DNA from 3 places in the Pantoea sp. X-Soil-ISGK-285 genome. Region 1 is predicted to be linked to each of the others. Evidence: predicted binding sites of a transcription regulator. Region 1 holds the regulator's gene; each other region holds the start of a gene.

Evidence for each region. Region 1 encodes Fur, which represses iron uptake genes when iron is present. Its sites were predicted from a motif close to ATAATAATGAGAACNACTATCAA; they were not measured.
Region 2: a site for Fur is predicted at 2,548-2,570, ahead of AC6I8B_RS02090 (isochorismate synthase). Genes of this name have one in related genera too.
Region 3: a site for Fur is predicted at 1,492-1,514, ahead of fes (enterochelin esterase). Genes of this name have one in related genera too.

The regions. Positions count from the first base shown of each region.
Region 1 covers NZ_AP035938.1:1,165,635-1,169,999, forward strand. Annotated here, with positions in the region: gene glnS (glutamine--tRNA ligase) at 1-1,534, shown strand, start outside; gene AC6I8B_RS05450 (hypothetical protein) at 1,770-2,165, shown strand; gene fur (ferric iron uptake transcriptional regulator) at 2,237-2,680, opposite strand; gene fldA (flavodoxin FldA) at 3,029-3,559, opposite strand; gene ybfE (LexA regulated protein) at 3,692-3,967, opposite strand; gene ybfF (esterase) at 4,136-4,365, opposite strand, start outside.
Region 2 covers NZ_AP035938.1:459,426-463,790, forward strand. Annotated here, with positions in the region: gene AC6I8B_RS02085 ((2,3-dihydroxybenzoyl)adenylate synthase) at 1-1,331, opposite strand, end outside; gene AC6I8B_RS02090 (isochorismate synthase) at 1,342-2,520, opposite strand; gene fepB (Fe2+-enterobactin ABC transporter substrate-binding protein) at 2,698-3,666, shown strand; gene entS (enterobactin transporter EntS) at 3,661-4,365, opposite strand, start outside.
Region 3 covers NZ_AP035938.1:469,913-474,277, reverse strand. Annotated here, with positions in the region: gene AC6I8B_RS02135 (TonB-dependent siderophore receptor) at 1-1,305, opposite strand, end outside; gene fes (enterochelin esterase) at 1,556-2,761, shown strand; gene AC6I8B_RS02125 (MbtH family protein) at 2,864-3,082, shown strand; gene AC6I8B_RS02120 (enterobactin synthase subunit F) at 3,075-4,365, shown strand, end outside.

The DNA of each region.
Region 1 (4,365 bases):
GAAATCGATCTGTCTGAATTTTGGCATCGCCCAGGATTATCAGGGGCAATGCAACCTGCGTTTCGACGATACCAATCCGGTTAAAGAGGATATGGAATTCGTTGAATCCATCAAGCGTGACGTTCAGTGGCTGGGTTTTGAGTGGAGCGGTGAGGTCTGTTACTCATCAAACTATTTCGATCAGCTCTACAACTATGCCATCGAGCTGATTTCCAAAGGACTGGCCTACGTTGATGAACTGAGTCCGGATGAGATTCGTGAATATCGCGGCACCCTGAAAGAGCCGGGTAAAAACAGCCCTTATCGCGATCGCAGCGTGGAAGAGAATCTGGCGCTGTTTGAGAAGATGCGAAACGGTGAGTTTGCCGAAGGCACCGCCTGTCTGCGCGCCAAAATCGACATGGCCTCTAATTTCATCGTGATGCGCGATCCGGTGCTTTACCGCATCAAGTTCGCGGAACACCACCAGACCGGCAATAAGTGGTGCATCTACCCGATGTATGACTTTACCCACTGCATCTCCGATGCGCTGGAAGGCATTACGCATTCGCTCTGTACGCTGGAGTTTCAGGACAACCGCCGTCTCTATGACTGGGTGCTGGACAACATCACTATTCCGGTTCATCCGCGTCAGTATGAATTCTCGCGCCTGAATCTGGAGTATGCGGTGATGTCGAAACGTAAACTCACTCAGCTGGTGACCGAGAAGCACGTAGAAGGGTGGGACGATCCGCGCATGCTGACCGTTTCAGGTCTGCGTCGCCGTGGATACACCGCCGCTTCTATCCGTGAGTTCTGCCGTCGTATTGGCGTGACCAAGCAGGATAACATCGTGGAGATGGCTTCGCTGGAGTCCTGTATCCGCGATGATCTCAACGAGAATGCGCCCCGCGCCATGGCGGTTTTAGATCCGCTTAAAGTGGTGATCGAAAACCTGCCAGCAGGCCATAGCGAAATCGTCACCATGCCAAATCATCCGGGTAAACCGGAGATGGGCACGCGTGAAGTGCCGTTCAGCCGCGAGATCTGGATCGATCGCGCGGATTTCCGTGAAGAGGCGAACAAACAATATAAGCGTCTGGTGCTGGGCAAAGAAGTCCGCCTGCGTAACGCCTATGTGATTCGTGCTGAGCGGGTCGCCAAAGATGAAGCGGGCAACATTACCTGCATCTACTGCACCAGCGATGTTGATACGCTGAGCAAAGATCCAGCCGATGGCCGCAAAGTCAAAGGCGTGATTCACTGGGTTTCTGCGGATCACGCGCAGCCAGCTGAGTTCCGTCTGTATGATCGTCTGTTCAGTGTGCCAAACCCGGCTGCTGCAGAGGATTTCCTGGCGGTCATTAATCCTGAGTCACTGACCATCAAAAACGGCTTTGTTGAACCCAGCCTGCGCGATGTGGAACCGACAACACCGTTTCAGTTTGAACGTGAAGGTTATTTCTGCGCCGACAGCGTTTACTCGAAACCGACGCAACTGGTGTTTAACCGCACCGTCGGTCTTCGTGATACCTGGACCAAAACGGGCGAATAAATTTTTTGGGGCTGACCTCATAAAATGACAAAAGGGCGATTTATCGCCCTTTTTTATTGCCCCGATTTTTACCATCGCCGACGTTTATTCTGCACTAACCACAACCGGTTCAATACCGACTTGTGGGAGTAATCTGAGTTTAAAAAAATTAATCAATTTCAGGATGTGAATTGTCAGCTTTCAGGTAGGCTATCCGCTCTCAGAGGTTGCAAAGCGGGTTACAGAAGGAAAAAAAATGACAGTTCTCGCCCAGGAAGCCAAACACTGTGTCGTCGTTTTACATCAGCTCATTGAACGTATTTTTAATCAGCCAGCCGGATCTGACGACAGTTTCCAGCTGCTGATGTCCTATTTTCATCCTGAGTTTCGCATGGTGACCCCAAAGGGCAAAGAGTACAATCTGAACGAGGTCGAGGATCTTTTCCAGCAGTTACAAGGGCAGCGGGAAGGGATGCGCATTGCCACCTGTGAACATGTCATTCTCTCTCATCATGAAAAAGAGATCGTCGTACAGTACCGCGAAATGCAGATGATGAACGGCAATAACCAGAGCCGCATTTCGCTGGCCATTCTGGATTGCAGCAGCTCCATTCCACGCTGGCGCTATCTGCAGGAGACGCTGGTCGCCTGAGATGAGGGCAGAAAACAGACGAAAAAAAACCGGTGAATTCACCGGTTTTTTTATTTCAGGCCGCGCCAGCGTTACTGGTCGTGCAGCGTTTCGTCTTCACGGCAATCGCCCAGCGTACAGTGTCCATAGAGATAGAGGCTGTGGTTGGTCAGCTTGATGCCATGGCGGGTCGCGATTTCACGCTGACGCGTTTCAATCGATTCGTCGCTGAACTCGATAACCTTGCCGCAATCCAGGCAGATCAGGTGATCGTGGTGATGCTGCTGCGTCAGTTCGAAGACAGACTTGCCGCCTTCAAAGTTGTGACGAGTCACAATACCGGCATCATCAAACTGGTTCAGAACACGGTAAACGGTCGCCAGGCCAATCTCTTCGCCAATGTCGATCAGGCGTTTATACAAATCTTCCGCACTGACGTGATGGCACTCAGGTTCCTGAAGCACTTCCAGAATTTTCAGTCTGGGCAGCGTTACTTTCAGGCCAGCCTTCTTTAATGCGGTGTTGTTGTCAGTCATGCGGATTTTGTCCTGTTACTAATATTCACTTTTGTGGCTTATCGCCTTGAATGTCGATCTGTGCTCATTCTCATTTGCGTCTCATTATAGAACTGAAGCGATGAAATGAAAACCAGAGGGCGTGTCTGAATCATCATGGGCTATTGGGGATGCGTCACCGGGCCGGGGAAGATTCTGACAGAGGTCTGTTAGCACATCACTTAGTCTTGCCGCCTGAGAAAATAAGCGGAAGATCGATGCGGGTATTCTACAGATTAAACGGAGAAAGTTAAAAAAATGTGGCTATTATTTCTATAGGCATTTTCATTGCCTCAATGTGAGCTGGCGCTCACATTGAGTCGGGCAGGATCAGGCTTCGATGATCTCTTTCAGCTGCAGTTCATCAAAAATCTGCTTAACCCATTGGTCAACACGCTGGCTGGTCAGCTCAGGCTGGCGATCTTCGTCAATGGCCAGGCCCAGGAAGTGGGTATCATCGGCCAGGCCTTTCGAAGCTTCGAAGTGGTAGCCTTCAGTTGGCCAGTGTCCGACAATGACGGCACCGTGCGGTTCGATAATGTCGCGAATCGTGCCCATGGCATCACAGAAATACTCTGCGTAATCTTCCTGGTCGCCACAGCCAAACAGCGCAACCAGCTTGCCGTTAAAATCGATCTCTTCCAGCGTCGGGAAAAAGTCATCCCAGTCGCACTGCGCTTCGCCGTAGTACCAGGTCGGAATACCCAGCAGCAGGATATCAAACGCTTCCAGATCTTCTTTTGTGCTTTTTGCGATGTCATGGACTTCTGCAACATCTGTACCCAGCTGTTTCTGGATCATTTTTGCAATGTTTTCGGTATTGCCGGTATCGCTGCCGAAGAAGATGCCTACGAGTGCCATGAGTAAAATAACCTCTTAAATCCTGATGATGAGATGTGTGCCGCAGCACATTTCAGCGAATAATAGCAGACGAGAGAAAACCGGTGAACGGTTAAAGCCCCGACATTTGCCTCTGCGTGCGATTTGCCCGCATTAATCCAGTTTGAGCTGTGCCAGTAGCATCTGTTCAATCAGTTCGCTACGGCTGAGATTGCGCTGTTCTGCCAGCGTATTGAGTGCATCGACGGCGTCACTGTTCATTTTCAGTTCGACACGACGAAGCCCGCGTCCTTTGTCACGTTTCAGTTGATTGCGCTTGTTAATGCGCAGCTGTTCATCACGCGAAAGCGGACTGGTTTTGGGTCGACCAGGGCGGCGCTCATCAGCAAAGAGATCAAGCGTCGTGCGGTCAGTCTGTTCTTTTGCCATGGCTTAGTAAAACTGAATGGGGGCGGGCGCCAGACACTCACCGCGCAGATTATAAATTATTGGCCATTGCCGCAGCAAAACTGACCCGCGGCAAAATTTTAGCGCGCCATCATACTTCACGCTTACGCCGGACGCCAATCCTAAACTTTTACCGCCATCTATTTGCTTTTAAAGCGCAAAAAAGCGACGGACACTGCGCAAAACGGCATCGGGTTTCTCTGCATGAACCCAGTGTCCTGCGCCACCGATCACATGCGCCTGAGCGGCCGGGAACTGCTGCAGCAACGCATCGCGATAGCTGTTATCCAGGTAGCTGGAGTCGCCGCCGCGAATAAACAGCGCCGGGTGATTCCAGGCGGGAACCGGCTGCCAGCCAGATATCGTGGTGTAGTTATCCC
Region 2 (4,365 bases), 710 kb from region 1:
GCGATCTTTTCGCCGCCCCGGTTGATCTGATCTTTCTCCCGGCCCTGCACGATGATGTTGCCAGAGGGCGTGATCTCGATCAGATCGCCAGAGCAGTAAAAGCCCTGGTCATCGAAGCTGGCGGCGTTATGTTCCGGGCTGTTGTAGTAGCCGCGGAAGGTATAAGGACCACGCGTCATCAGGCGACCGATGGAGCCTGCTGGCAATGGGTTACCCTGATCGTCGGCGACCCATACCTCGTCATCCGGGGAGATCGGGCGTCCCTGCGTGGTGAGAATGGTCTGCTCATCGTCATCCAGTCGGGTGTAGTTCACCAGACCTTCCGCCATACCAAATACTTGCTGCAGGGTGCAGCCGATCTCGTTCTGGATGCGCGCGGCCAGCGTTTCACCCAGCTTTGCGCCACCGACCTGAATGCGTTGCAGCGAGGCCAGCGCAGCATTGCTGCCCCATTCCTGAATCGCCTGCAGCCAGAGACTGGCGGCGGGCGGGACCAGGCCGGTATCGGTGACCTGATGCTTTTCAATCAGCGGGAAGCAGAGCGTTGCGCTGGGATCGGCGGCTAAGATCACCTGTCCGCCCGCGTAAAAAACGCCCAGCGCGCCCGGCGAACTCATCGGGAAGTTATGCGCGGCGGGCAGGGCGATCAGGTAGCGGGTGTCGGCGGTAACATCGCAGATAACGTCACTCTCACGGATGCTGTAGTAGTAATCATTATGGGTACGTGGGATCAGTTTCGGTGTACCGGTACTGCCACCCGACAGCTGGAAAAAGGCGACTTCATCGCCTGCGGTCGGGGTTGCGATGAAGTTGCCCGCGGGTTCAGCCAGCAGGGCGTCGAGGCTGTTTTCCGTCTGAGCGTCATTACGCAGGATCACCTGTTGGAGTGAACGCTGATCGCGGCGAAGTTGCGCAATAAACGCATCATCGGCGAACAGTGCGTGGCTGCGATCGGCAATTAACAGGCTCGGCGAGATCTGACTGGCATAGGCGGCCAGTTCAGTGCGCTGATGGCTGAACAGGGCGTTAACCGGGGCAACGCCGATTTTGAACAGGGCAAACAGCGTCAGGTAAAATTCCGCCACGTTGCCAAGCTGCACCAGCGCCGTATCGCCTGACTTCAGGCCGCGACGCTGCAATGCCGCGGCCAGGTTGTCACTCAGCGCCGCCAGCTGGCGATAGGTAAATTGTCGTTCGCCATCAATCACCGCTACGCTCTCGCTGTCGCGATGACGTTCCAGGATATCGGTCATCGGCAGATCGAGCCAGTAGCCTTTTTCACGGTAACGTGCGGCCAGATCGTCCGGCCAGCGGCTGTAGGAAATCGTCATACAGGTTCCTTTATTGCAGTCCAAAAGCGCGAAGCATGGTGTCGAGTTTGACGCCGGTTTCACGCCATTCTGATTCAGGTTGTGAGTCCGCTACGATGCCTGCGCCCGCAAACAGCCGCACCCGCGGGCCATTCACCGTACCGCAGCGAATGGTGACGACCCATTCGCCATTGCCCTGATCGTCACACCAGCCGACGATGCCGCCAAACAGCTGACGTTCAAATGGCTCCAGTCGCTGAATCAGCGCCTGAGCACGCTGATGCGGGAAGCCGCTGAGGGCCGGTGTCGGATGCAGCAGACAGGCCAGTGACAGCGCATTTTCGCGATCGTCCAGCACGTCACCCTGAATCTGCGTAGCGAGATGCCACAATGTTGCGGTGGTCAGCAGTGAAGGTGTCTCGGGGACCGACAGCAGGCGGCTGCGCGGCTGCAGCGTCGCGCGCATCGCATCCGTGACCAGCTTATGCTCATGACGATCTTTTGCTGAGTGCATCAGGCTGTCGCCAGAGGCCTGGTCACGCTGCGGATCGCGATGACGCGGCGCTGAACCGGCCAGCGGACAGGAGCAGAACTGGCGGCCCTGCTTACGAATCATCAGTTCCGGGCTGGCGCCAACCAGCGCGCCACCATCGGGCAGCGGCAGATGGAAGTGATAGCTGTTAGGGTTCTGCGCCACGATGCGCTGCATCAGGGCGGCCGTATCAACCGGCTGTTCCGCCACGATATCCATCAGCCGCGACAACACCACTTTATCCAGATCGCCGCGCTGCGTAGCCGCCACCGCCTGCGCAACCATGTCGATGAAAATGTCATGGTCCGGCACCGCCGTGCGGCGACGCACCTGCGGCAGTTCAGCCTCAGCCAGAGAGGCACTGGCGTTGAGATCGTCACGGTTAAAGGTCTGATACGACTCAGGGATAAACAGCGCAGCGGGCTGATCCACGTCGAAGGGGATTGCACCCACCAGAATGGGATGGGCAATGCCCTGTTTTCTGGCTGAAGCAAAATGGTGCTGTAGTTGCTGCTGAAACTCCCCTGTCAGCTGCTCACCCTGCCTTACCGGCGCGGTAAGGGTAGTAAAACAGCCCTGTGTGGTCAGGCTTTGCCAGGGAGAGGTAAACAGAAAGCCACGGCAGAGTGCCGGGAAATCCTGCAACAAGGGATGTTCAAACGCCAGCGATTCCACCATAATTTCCACCTATAAATGATAAGATAACTAATAATGATTATCATTTGTATTGTGGGCCAGTAACCTACGTTGATTAGCTGAAAGTGTCAATAATTACGCGGCGATTCAGCTGGCATGGCCGGTTAAATCAGCACAAATGGTCTCTCTCTTTTTCCGGGTAAAAGTGGACGAAAATCTATGAGTAAACATGGTGTCACATCGGCGATAGCGCTGTTTTTCCTGAGCATCAGCCTGTTCAGCGTTACCGCTGCTGCCCAGACCGGCTGGCCGCGAACTGTCGCCGGGGCAACAGGCAATATCACGCTGACCCAGGCACCGATGCGTATCGTTTCGACCAGCGTTACCCTGACCGGCTCGCTGCTGGCGATTGACGCGCCGGTCGTCGCCAGTGGCGCAACTGCACCCGGCAGTCGGCTGGCTGATAAGCAGGGATTCTTCCGTCAGTGGGGCGAAGTGGCCAAACAGCGCGGCGTAAAACGTCTCTACATTGGTGAGCCCAGTGCAGAAGCGATTGCTGCTGAAGCGCCAGACCTGATTGTGGTCAGCGCCACCGGGAATGATTCGGCGATAAAACTGGTCGATCAGCTCGCGGCGATTGCGCCGGTGCTGGTGGTGAATTACGACGATAAAAGCTGGCAGCAACTGGTGACGTTGCTGGGTGAGGCGACCGGGCATGAAGCGGAAGCTGCCGCCCGGAAAACTGAGTTTGATGCGCGAGAAAAGGCTCTGAAAGCGAAGCTGACCCTGCCGCCGCAGCCGGTTTCAGCGATGGTGTGGAACGGGGATGGCCGGGCAGTCAATCTGTGGACGGATGCGTCGGCGCAGGGGAAATTACTGCAGCAACTGGGCTTCACTCTGGCGACGCCGCCGGCCACTCTTCAGTCTGGTCACAGCATGGGACAGCGTAAAGATATCCTGCAACTGTCAGGAGAAAATCTGGCGGCAGGCCTTAATGGTCAATCATATCTGCTGTTTGCCGCTGAAGAGCCCACCGCCGCACAGGTGATGAGCAACCCTTTCCTGGCGCAGACCCCAGCTGTGCGCGCAAAAGCGGTCTATGCGCTGGGGCTGGATAGCTTCCGGCTCGACTACTACAGCGCCAGCAATTTGCTGACGCGGCTGGAGACGTTGTTCGTTAAATCATGATCCCGTTTCCGCCGGTGCAGGCGGTTGATAGCGACGCAGACGCGCCATCAGCAGCCACATGATGATGCCCAGCACGGTGGCTGCCAGACCAGCCAGGCTGGCCGCCTGCTGCGGCAACAACAGTGAACCCATCGCGCCAATCATCGCTGCACCTATCGCATCGCCGGTGACATTCTGCGCTGTCCAGAGGCTGTTGATCCTGCCGAGCAACGCATCAGGCGTCAGCGTCTGGATCAGCGCGTACTGCACCAGGCTGTTGATGGCACTGAAATAGCCAAAGGCCGCAAGGCAGACCAGACTCGCGCTGAACCACGGCATCAGGCTGAACAGAGCCAGCGCGACGAAAGCAGCAATAGCACTCGCCAGAATCAGGCGGCCCGGCTGCGGTGACTGTGCCAGCCGTCCGCTGGTGAGGGCACCTGTGGCAGCACCCAGCGGAACGGCGGCATACATCAGCCCTAACTCCGTCACGCCGACCTGCCAGTGTGGCGCCAGCGCCGGATAGAGCACGCGCACCGCGCTGGCTAACGTCACCAGCGCGCCGACCAGCGCCGCCATGCCAACGATCGGGCTGGCAAACAGGAATTGCACGCCGCTGACCAGTGCTTTTAGCGGATGCTCACGCGGCTGCGGCGGTGGCGCCAGCCGCGGCAACCGCAGCAGGGTTAGCACCGTCAGCAACGTGCCGAACGCCGCCAG
Region 3 (4,365 bases), 700 kb from region 1:
CGAATAGGGTGTGCGGCCGGTCGTAGCGATACCGGGAATCGACCCGTAGCTGGCGGCCTGAGTCGTCGATGAAGGATCCTTCATCCGCTGCTGATTCCATTCCGTCCCGAAAGTCGCGGTCTGGTTCACCAGCCATTCAAACGGCACACTGATCTCACTGTGCAACAACACATCATCCAGCTGGATGGTATTGAAGTTGCTGTTGGCGAAGATGCCTTCGGTGCCGCCTGCCAGCCCCTCATTCAGACGCGCGTTGCGGGTGTTCTCATATTGCGCGTAGGTATTGGTGCTGATGCCATTATCCCAGGCACCGGTCCACTTAACAGAAAAGTTCTGCCGATAGAGCCGGTTGGTCTCGTCACCATATTTGCTTTTCACCAGGGCGTTGGTATTGGTGTTCTGCGTGTCCCCGGCGTAGAGGTTGCCCTGACGACTGTAACCGGCCCCCACTTCCAGCGTCTGCATCGGCGCAAATGCCCAGCGCAGCAGGCCATGAATATCTTTGTTGATCGAGCCTTCCCGGCCCGCCGGGTACGATCCGGCGTAACTGCCGGTGCGGTCTGCGGCGTGCCCTTCATTAATGTCGTAAGCATCAGCCTGCGTTTTTGCCAGACCGCCATAGAGCCGGAAACTGACATCCTCGCCCAGTGGCCCTTCAAGGCTGAAGTTGGTGCGACGGGTCGCGCCCTCCTCCTTGTGTTCCGGCACGTTGTAATAGGCGCTCCATGAGCCGTGCCACTGATTATCCATCTCTTTTTTGGTGATGATGTTCACCACGCCGCCCGCTGCACCGTTACCGTAACGAGCCGCTGCCGGACCGCGGATTACCTCAATGCGATCAATGATCTCTGGCGGCACCCAGTTAGTGTCGCCGCGCGTATCACGCTCGCCACGCCAGCCAAGCCGAACCGCGTTGCGGCTGGTCACCGGCAATCCATCGATCAGAATCAGGGTATTTTCCGGCCCCATGCCGCGGATATCGATCTGGCGATTGTTTCCGCGCTGGCCGCTGGTGGAGTTACCGGTCAGATTGACGCCAGGCATGGTGCGAATAATTTCGGCGACATCGCGTGCGGGTGGATGTTTTTTAATTTCGTCGGCGGTGATGGTCGACACGCCAGGTGCCTGCAACGTCTGCTCGGCGGCGGTCACCATCATGGTGTCGTCGTGGAGGGTATCGGAGGGGCTGCTGTCGATAGCCGGTTCGCGGGTGGCTTCAGCAGCCACGGCACCGGCAGAAATGAGAGAGGCGGTGAAACCCAGTTCAATCATAATGGCTAACGAAAGCCGGGATAACTTTTTCATTTTTCTGTTCCTGGAGTGCCGGCGAGGATGCCACTGCCGGCGTGCCGGTAAAAAAGTAATAACCTTGCCTGCAACGTTTTCCCCTTGTCGCCGGGCCAGCGTCAGAAGCGCTTTGCATCAGTCTGAAAGCCGGTGCGGCAGAGAGGATGCGCGCGCTCCCTGTCGGGCGGAAACACCCTATTGCAAATGCAAATAATTATCAATACTATTATTCATAACATGCATGACCCTAATCAAGGGTGATCGAAAGATGGCGCGTATGACGTGGTTAAATGAAGAAACCGGCAGTGAACGCTGGTGGCAACAGCAGCAGCAACGGGGCATTCCTCTGGTTGAAGCTGGCGAAAAGGGAACCTGTCAGGTCACCTTTTTCTGGCGCGATCCTCAGGGTGACACGCAGCACTCCAATACCCGGCGCGTCTGGATCAATATTACCGGCGTAACCGATCATCATCATTCAGCGGTCCCCTCCTCATTAACGCCTGTTCCCGATACCGATGTCTGGTGGTGGCAAACCGCTCTGCCCGCTGACTGGCGCGGCAGCTACTGCCTGATTCCTGATAGTCAGGAAGAGACTTTTACCGGGCAGGCCGATATGCAGTCAGTGCGCCAGTGGTGGAGTCAGAAATTCCCGCAGGCGCAAAGCGATCCGCTGAATCCTCTGCGAAGCTGGGCGGGTGGACGCGGAATGAGGGTCTCGCCACTGCACCTGCCACACGCGCCGGATCAGCAGGTGTGGCGTGCAGTTGATGAGGGCCGTGCCGCCGATATTCCGCTGCAACACTATTTGTGGCGCAGCGAACGGCTGGGGAACCAGCGTCAGATCTGGATCTCTGTTACCGGAGACGCCAGTGCAGGCGATCGTCCGCTGGTACTGCTGCTGGATGGTCAGTTCTGGGCAAAGAACATGCCGGTTGCCGGCCCGCTTCAGCAACTGACAGAGGCAGGCGAACTGCCCCCTGCGGTCTATGTCATGATCGACATCATCGACCGCGAGCACCGCACGCGTGAGCTGACCTGTAACCCTGACTTCTGGCTGGCGATTCAGCACGAGCTGTTGCCGCAGGTTCAGCGCTGGGCGCCGTTTCGTGCCGACAGCACGCTGGTAGCGGGACAGAGTTTTGGCGGCCTTTCTGCCGCTTACGCCACCCTGACCTGGCCGGAAACCTTTGCTGGGGCGATCAGCCTCTCCGGGTCGTTCTGGTGGCCCGCGCGCGGCGATCCCAATGGCTGGCTGCCACAGCAGTTACAACAGGGCTTACTGCAGGCCCCCCCTCGCCGCTTCTACCTGGAAGCGGGACGACGCGAACGGCTGATTCTGGCAGCAAACCAGCAGTTTCAGCACGATCTGACCGCTGCCGGACATCAGGTCAGCTATCACCCGGTCGAAGGTGGTCACGATGCGCTGTGCTGGCGCGGCGGACTGCTGGCAGGCCTTAAAGCCATATGGCAATAGCCCTAACCCGCTTATATTCCGCCTTCTGCGCGCCACTGAAAGATATCGGATATGCAGGACAGCGGCGTTAGCGCGCCCGGTGACTGCGGACAGGAGACCGACATGCAACAACTTAACCCTTTCGACGATCCGCAACAGGATTGTCAGGTGCTGAAGAACGATCAGCAGCAGTACAGCTTATGGCCCGCCTTTTGTGCGGTTCCGGCAGGATGGCAGCCGGTGTTTGGTCCCGGGCCACAGGCTGACTGTCTGAGCTGGCTGAATGAAAACTGGCACGATATCCGTCCGGTTATGACGCAGGACAGAGGCGAAAATGTCTGAGATCACCCTCAACCCGCAGACAGAACAAAAAACGCTGCCGCTGGTGGCCGCTCAGCCCGGAATCTGGATCGCTGACCAGCTATCGCCCTATTCCAATGCTTACGCCGTGGCGCATTTTGTCGAACTGCGCGGTGCGCTGAACAGCGCGCTGTTATCACGGGCCATAATTGCTGGCATGCAGGAAGCGGACACACTGAATATGGCCTTTGGCGAGCTGGAGGGTGAACCGCTACAGTGGCCTGAACCCCAGGCTTTCCGCGAGCCTGAGGTGGTCGATCTGCGCGACGCCGCCGATCCGGAGGCCGCAGCACGTGCGCTGATGCAGCAGGATATGACCGGCGATCTGCGGGTGCTGAGCGGCGCGCCGCTCTACCATCACAGCCTGCTTCGGCTGGATGAGGATCATTGGTACTGGTATCAGCGATACCATCATCTGGTGGTCGATGGTTTTAGTTTCACCGCCCTGACCCGCCGTATCGCCAATCTTTACAGCGCCTGGCAGCGCGGCGACACGCCGGAGCCAAGCCCGTTCGTGCCGTTCAGCGACGTCGTTGATGAATATCAGCGCTATCAGCAATCTTCGGGCTGGCAGCGCGATCGCCAGTTCTGGCTGGAGAAAGGCGCGCAGCTACCTGCGCCCGCCTCGTTGTCCGCTCTGCCGCTGGCCGGTCAGAGCGCCAGTACCGACCTGCTGCGCCACACGTTTGCCGTGGATCGCGACACTTTTCAGGCTTTGCTGACGCACACCGGGCAGCACAACCTCAGTGCTGCGGATACCGCCTTTGCGCTGGTGGCCTTATGGTTGGCGCGCCTCACCGGTCAGCATGCGTTCGCCGCCGGTTTCATCTTTATGCGCCGTATCGGCTCGGCCGCGCTCTGCGCCACCGGTCCGGTGATTAACGTGCTGCCATTGGCGGTGCATTACGATCCGGCACAGCCGCTGACGGCACTGGCCGGGCGTCTGGCGGGCGAAGTCAAAAAAATGCGTCGTCATCAGCGTTACGACGCTGAACAGGTGCAGCGCGATCTGGGTCGCTCCGGCGACAGCGATCCGCTCTATGGGCCGGTAATCAATCTGAAGATGTTTGATTACCAGCTCGATTTCGCTGGCATCAAAGGCATAACCCATCAGCTGGCGTCAGGACCGGTACGCGATCTGGAGATTGCTATCTACCTCAGCGAACAGGGCGACCTGACGCTGGAGTTACTGGCTAATGCACAGCGCTACAGCGACACAACGCTAAAGCAACACGCCAGCCGCTTTGGCCTGCTGCTTCAGCAGC